Linked DNA regions of Hoeflea sp. 108. The protein of the gene in region 2 interacts with the protein of the main gene of each other region in a pairwise test. Links are inferred from orthologs where the notes say so. Each region holds a gene or a part of one and is shown on either strand. Other genes may lie near its edges.

What was found.
Region 1: the proteins of B015_RS0121135 (region 2) and clpB interact in binary tests that used the Escherichia coli proteins (3 or more experiments, as listed by UniProt). The link is inferred for Hoeflea sp. 108 from one-to-one orthologs.

What each region holds. Positions count from the first base shown.
Region 1 is NZ_KB890024.1:4,063,127-4,066,608, forward strand. Bases 233-3,397 are described here. They hold clpB (ATP-dependent chaperone ClpB), read right to left. Parts: upstream 3,040-3,397; coding sequence 433-3,039; downstream 233-432. Other genes in these bases: B015_RS0120075 (agmatinase), read left to right, coding at 233-336; B015_RS0120085 (DUF4167 domain-containing protein), read right to left, coding at 3,354-3,397. In the rest of the region: more of B015_RS0120075, read left to right, coding at 1-232; more of B015_RS0120085, read right to left, coding at 3,398-3,482. UniProt on the Escherichia coli protein: Part of a stress-induced multi-chaperone system, it is involved in the recovery of the cell from heat-induced damage, in cooperation with DnaK, DnaJ and GrpE. Acts before DnaK, in the processing of protein aggregates.
Region 2 is NZ_KB890024.1:4,253,944-4,256,999, reverse strand. Bases 49-2,787 are described here. They hold B015_RS0121135 (sulfurtransferase TusA family protein), read right to left. Parts: upstream 1,666-2,787; coding sequence 1,432-1,665; downstream 49-1,431. Other genes in these bases: B015_RS0121130 (murein L,D-transpeptidase family protein), read right to left, coding at 1,671-2,787; B015_RS0121140 (GTP-binding protein), read left to right, coding at 253-1,410; B015_RS0121145 (D-alanyl-D-alanine carboxypeptidase family protein), read left to right, coding at 49-256. Also shown: more of B015_RS0121145, read left to right, coding at 1-48; more of B015_RS0121130, read right to left, coding at 2,788-2,936. UniProt on the Escherichia coli protein: Involved in thiosulfate metabolism.

The DNA.
Region 1 (3,482 bases), 190 kb from region 2 along the record:
CAGCGCTACGGCAGCCACTTGGTCACCGCTCGCGAGGTTCATGCCGAAGGCGTCGAGGCTGCCCTCCGGCATATCCCCGAGGGCGCGCAGGTCGTCATCACGCTCGACTGCGACGGCCTTGATCCAAGTATCATGCCGGGGGTCGCGGCGCGTACACCTGGCGGCCTCACCTACACGCAAACGATCGACCTGATCGCCGGCGTCGACAAGCGGGCGAGGATCGTAGGTTTCGACCTGGTCGAATTTTATCCGCCTGCCGACATCGACGGTCTGACGGCCGCCACCGCGGCGCGTCTTCTCGTCAATGCCATCGGCGTCATCGTCCGTCAGGCTTGAACAACGCCAACCAGAAAAGTCCTGGTAGAGATCGGTAAAAAGAATGCCCCGTCGATGACGGGGCACTTTTGTCCATGCAACGGACAGCAGTTGCGATTACGCCGCCGCTTCCTCGCTCACCACGCCCTGCTTGGACCGGAAGTTGAGCCGATCCGAGCCTGCGGTGATCTTGACGGTCGAGCCGTCGAGGATCTCGCCGCCGAGGATGCGCTCGGCCAGCGGATCCTGCAGTTCCTTCTGCATGACGCGCTTGAGCGGACGGGCGCCATAGGCGGGGTCGTAGCCCTTATGCGCCAGCCACTCGATCGCGTCGGGCGCGAGGTCGAGCGCAATCTTGCGGTCGGCGAGCAGCTTTTCGAGCCGCTTGAGCTGGATCGCCACGATCTTGCCCATGTCCTGCTGGCGCAGCCGGTGGAACAGGACGATCTCATCGATGCGGTTCAGGAACTCCGGCCGGAACGCCGCCTTGACCGCGCCCATGACCTCGTCGCGGACCTGGTCGACATCCTCGTTCTCCCCCAGCGCCACCAGATATTCGGCGCCGAGGTTGGACGTCATGATGATCAGCGTGTTGCGGAAGTCGACGGTGCGGCCCTGACCATCGGTCAGGCGGCCATCGTCCAGCACCTGCAGGAGCACGTTGAAGACGTCCGGATGAGCCTTCTCGACCTCGTCGAACAGCACGACCTGATAGGGCCGGCGCCGCACGGCTTCGGTCAGTGTGCCGCCTTCCTCGTAGCCGACATAGCCGGGAGGCGCGCCGATCAGCCGGGCCACGGAGTGCTTCTCCATGAACTCGGACATGTCGATGCGGACCAGCGCGTGCTCGTCGTCGAACAGGTAGTCGGCGAGCGCCTTGGTGAGCTCGGTCTTGCCGACGCCGGTCGGGCCCAGAAACATGAACGAGCCGATCGGCCGGTTCGGATCCTGCAGACCGGCGCGGGCGCGCCTGACGGCCTTGGACACGGCCTGCACGGCCTCGCCCTGGCCGACGACGCGGACACCGAGTTCGTCTTCCATGCGCAACAGCTTCTCGCGCTGGCCTTCGAGCATCTTGTCGACCGGAATGCCGGTCCAGCGCTCGACGACATGGGCGACGTGATCAGGCGTGACGGTTTCCTCGACCATCGAGCCCCGGCTTTCCTGGGCCTCGGCCTCGACGAGCTTCTTTTCGAGTTCGGGGATGCGGCCATAGGCGAGCTCGCCCGCCTTCTGGAACTCGCCCTTGCGCTGGGCGATGGCGAGTTCGTTGCGGGCTTCTTCGAGCTGGCCCTTGAGGTCGGCGGCAAGGCCGAGCTTTTCCTTCTCGGCCATCCACTGGCTGGTCACCCGGGTCGACTCTTCCTCGAGCCCGGCCAGCTCCTTCTCGAGCCTTTCGAGACGGTCGCGCGAGGCGTCGTCGGTTTCCAGCTTCAGCGCCTCGCGCTCGATCTTGAGCTGCATGATGCGGCGGTCGATCTCGTCGAGGGCTTCGGGCTTGGAATCGATCTGCATGCGCAGCCGCGAGCCGGCCTCGTCGACCAGGTCGATGGCCTTGTCGGGCAGGAAGCGGTCGGTGATGTAGCGATTCGACAGCGTCGCAGCCGCCACCAATGCGGAGTCCGAAATGCGCACCTTGTGGTGCTGCTCGTACTTCTCCTTCAGGCCGCGCAGGATCGAGATGGTGTCCTCGACGGTCGGCTCGGAAACGAAGACCGGCTGGAAGCGGCGGGCAAGGGCCGCATCCTTTTCGACATGTTTGCGGTACTCGTCGAGCGTGGTGGCGCCGACGCAATGAAGCTCACCGCGGGCGAGCGCCGGCTTGAGCAGGTTGGAGGCATCCATCGCGCCATCGGCCTTGCCGGCGCCGACGAGCGTGTGCATTTCATCGATGAACAGGATGATGCCGCCGGCAGCCGCGGTAACCTCGGACAGAACGGCCTTCAGCCGCTCCTCGAACTCGCCGCGATACTTGGCACCCGCAATCAGCGCGCCCATGTCGAGCGCCATCAGTTGCTTGTCCTTGAGGCTCTCGGGCACGTCGCCATTGACGATGCGCAGCGCAAGGCCTTCGGCGATGGCCGTCTTGCCGACGCCGGGCTCGCCGATCAGCACCGGATTGTTCTTGGTGCGCCGCGACAGCACCTGGATGGTGCGGCGGATTTCGTCGTCGCGGCCGATGACCGGATCGAGCTTGCCGGCACGGGCATCGGCCGTGAGGTCGCGTGCGTATTTCTTCAATGCGTCGTAGCCCTGCTCCGCACTCGCCGAATCTGCGGTGCGGCCCTTGCGGATTTCGTTGATGGCCTTGTTGAGGCCTTGCGCGGTGACACCGGCCTTGGCCAGGATTTCGGAGGTCTTGGCCGACTTCTCGACGGCAAGCGCCGTCAAAAGGCGCTCGACCGTGACGAAGCTGTCGCCGGCCTTCTTGGCCAGTTCCTCGGCGGTCGACAAGACCTTGGCGAGCGGCTGCGCCAGGTAAAGCTGGCCGTTGGCGCCCTCGACCTTGGGCATGGCCTTGAGCGCCGCCTCGACAGCGAGCCTGACATCGCGGGCATTGCCGCCGGCGCGCTCGATCAGCGAAGAGGCAAGCCCCTCATCGTCGTCGATCAGCACCTTGAGGATGTGCTCCGGCGTGAACTGCTGGTGATTGTTGGAAAGGGCGTAAGTCTGCGCGGACTGGATGAAGCCGCGTACGCGTTCGGAATACTTCTCAAGATTCATATCTGTCTCCACTCCGTCGCCGGCCCGCTTTGCGGCACCGGTCTGGTCCAAGGTGACGAGTCCGCCCGTTTGGGCCGGACCCTGTTGGGCGTGATATGGGTAGTAGGACGATATCCCTCAAGGAGCCTGGAGCGCCGCGCGTCATTTTTTGACGCGCAAAGGACGCTCCGGCATTTCCTGAGTCTGCGCATCGTGCTTTCCGAAAATCAATTCCGATTTTCGGGCCGATGCGCGTCACCGAAGTCAAAAAACAAAAACGGCGAGATTTTCATCCCGCCGTTTGAAATGGCTTCAAAGCCCTTCGTGGAAGGCGATCAGCCCTCGACGACCGCAGGCTCGGCTGCCGGCGTTTCGCCTTCGCCCTGCGCCTCGGTCGCGGCGCGCTCGCCACGACGCGGACGACGGCCACGGCGCGGTGCCACAGCGACCTCGCCCTCGGCGGC
Region 2 (3,056 bases):
CGATGGTCCGGCTCCGACCGAAGCCGGGGCAGGCGAAGAGAAGTCCGAAGAGAAGGTCTCGATCATTCCCGAGATGACGCGTCCGCGCAGCTGGGTGACCGTCAGCCTCGGCGGCGCCAACGGCCCGGTGCCGCGCGCCATGATGGGCCGCGACGAGGTCGAATATGCCGACGTGCCGCTGCCGACCTGGCGGCCGGACATGCCGGCTCCCGCCGGTGCCGTGCCCGTCGCCCAGGGATCGAAGGCGCGCTCGTGAGCCCCCAAGCCTCATTCCCGATCCCGGTGTCGGTGCTGACCGGCTTCCTCGGTGCCGGCAAGACGACACTGCTCAACCGACTGCTCAAGGATCCGGCGCTTACCGACACGGCCGTGATCATCAACGAGTTCGGCGACGTCGCCATCGACCACCTGCTGGTCGAGAAGGCATCCGATGGCGTCATCGAGCTGTCCGACGGCTGCCTGTGCTGCACGGTGCGCGGCGAACTGGTGGATACGCTGGCCGATCTGGTCGACCGACTGCAGACCGGCCGCATCCAGCGGCTGGCGCGGGTCGTCATCGAGACCACCGGTCTTGCCGACCCGGTGCCGGTGTTGCAGTCGATCATGGGCCATCCGGCACTGGTGCATGCCTTCAGGCTCGATGGTGTCGTTACCGTCGTAGACGCGGTCAATGGTCGTGCCACGCTCGACGCCCATGTCGAGGCGGTGAAGCAGGTGGCGGTCGCCGACCGTATCGTGCTGACCAAATCCGACCTGGTCGACGATCCGGCCTGGACGGAGACGCTTCTGGGCCGGCTGCGCCATATCAATCCCGGCGCCGAGATCAGGGCGGCGGGCGAGGGCGCGGTGGCGCAGCTCATCCAATGCGGGCTTTACGATCCCGCGACCAAGACCGCCGATGTCAGGCGCTGGCTGGGCGAAGCGGCCGCGCACGATCATCATCACCATCATGGCGGCAATCACGACCTCCACGATCACGATCATGGGCACAACCACGCGCATGACTGCGGTCACGGACATGACCATGGTCATGGACATCACGACGCCCGCATCGGCTCGTTCACGTTGGTGCATGGCGGCGCACTGCCGTTCTCGACGGTCGAGATGTTCCTCGACCTGCTGTTGTCGACACAGGGCGACAAGCTCCTGCGTATCAAGGGCATCGTCGAACTGGCCGAGGATCCATCGCGGCCGCTGGTGATCCATGGCGTCCAGAAGATGCTCCACCCGCCGGCGCGACTGCCATCATGGCCGGATGCGGTGCGCGGAACACGGCTGGTGCTGATCGGCATCGACCTGCCGCGCGACTATGTCGAGCGCCTGTTCGCCGCCTTCGTCAACAAGCCGGCGATCGACACGCCTGATCGCGAGGCGATGGAAAACAACCCGCTGGCGATTGCCGGGCGGTAGCGTCCAGAAAGTCAGTTGATATCAGCCGGTGCGTTCCACCAGGAAGCGGTGGCCGCCGTCGACAGCCATGGTCTCGACCAGCCTGTGGCCGGCATCCTGACAAAAGGCCGGAATGTCGATGACCGCGAGCGGATCGGTGGTCTCGAGCCACAGCCTGCTGCCGGCCGCCATGTCTGCCAGGCGCCGCTTGGCCTTCAGCACTGGCAGGGGGCAATTGAGCCCCCTGAGGTCGTAGATTTCGGTGGTTTCGCTCACGCGGATCAGCTGCCGAACAGGTTGAGCAGCTTCTTCTTCAGCTTGGCCGTCGTGCCCGGCTCTTCGACCGGGGCCGCCTGCGCTGCCTGGGCAGGGGCTTCGGTAACAGGGGCCGGTGCGGGTGCCGCGGCGGCTGCGATCGCCTGCTGCTGGGCGGCGATCTTGGCTGCTTTGGCGGCGGCCGCGGCAGCAAGCTTTTCTTCTGCGGCCTTCTTCTTTGCGGCTTCTTCAGCCTCGAGTGCCGCCATGCGGCGACCCTCGGCCGAATCGATGCGGCCCATGCGCGTTGTCGTCTGCACGACAGTACCGTCCTGGGCCATGGCAGGCGGATCCATGGTCACACGCTCGCCGCGGGCGCGGCGCTTGGTCCAGTCGGACACCAGATTGGCTTCCTTGATGCCGGCAATCGTCGGCTTCGGCGCTTCGCCGCCAGTGGCGCTGGCAAAAGCGCTGTCATACTGGCTCTTGTAGGACTGGTAGGCCGTCATCAGCGGTTGCGGCTGGGTCGTGGCCGGGCAGGCGCCGGTCGGGTTGAAGCTCGCACCAGCCTCCGCAACACGGTTGAAAACGTAGCGCTTTTCGCAGACGTCGACCTTCGGCGGCACCTTGGTGATTTCGAAGTGGTCGTAACCTTCCTTCAGCATGGTCCAGAACTGGTAGTTCGGGTCGTTGCGATAACGCGCCATGTTGGCGGCGTTCATGCGGAACGGATACGACTGCACCTGGAACTCGGTCTGGCCACCCTTGAACGCGTCGCGGGCGAAAGCATAGATCTCCTCGATCTGGGCATCGGTCATCGAGAAGCAGCCCGATGACGAACAGGCGCCGTGAACCATCAGGTTCGAGCCGGTGCGGCCGTTGGCGCGATCATATGTGTTGGGATAGCCGATGTTGAAGGCGAGGTGATAGCTGGAGTTCGGGTTCATCTGCCCCGGACGAACGGTGTAGAACCCCTCCGGCGACTGGCGGTCACCCTCGGTATATTTCGGGCCGAGCTTGCCGGACATCTTGCAGATGTCGTAGCTGGCGATGATGTCGTAGCGGCCGTTGGTCTTCTGCTTCCAGACCTCGAGCTTGCCTTCTTCCTTGAACACGCGCGCCAGCACGGGCGAGCTCTTGTCCATGCCCTTGGCCTTCATTTCGGCAAGGATCTTGGGCGACAGCTGCCGGTTGGCGTGCTGCGGCACGAAGTCGTTGACAGAAGATTCCGAGCAGCCGGCGACTGCGAAGGCGGCAATCAGCAATCCGGCGCGTGCGATATTGGCGATCATCGGTACTAAAGTCGTCTCTTTGCGGCCGTGGCGCATCGCTGCCCAGGCCGGGCCCGTCCTGATACTGCTTCGACCTTAAGGTCGTTAACCTTGAGAATTCCTTACCGCAAGATTGCTTGC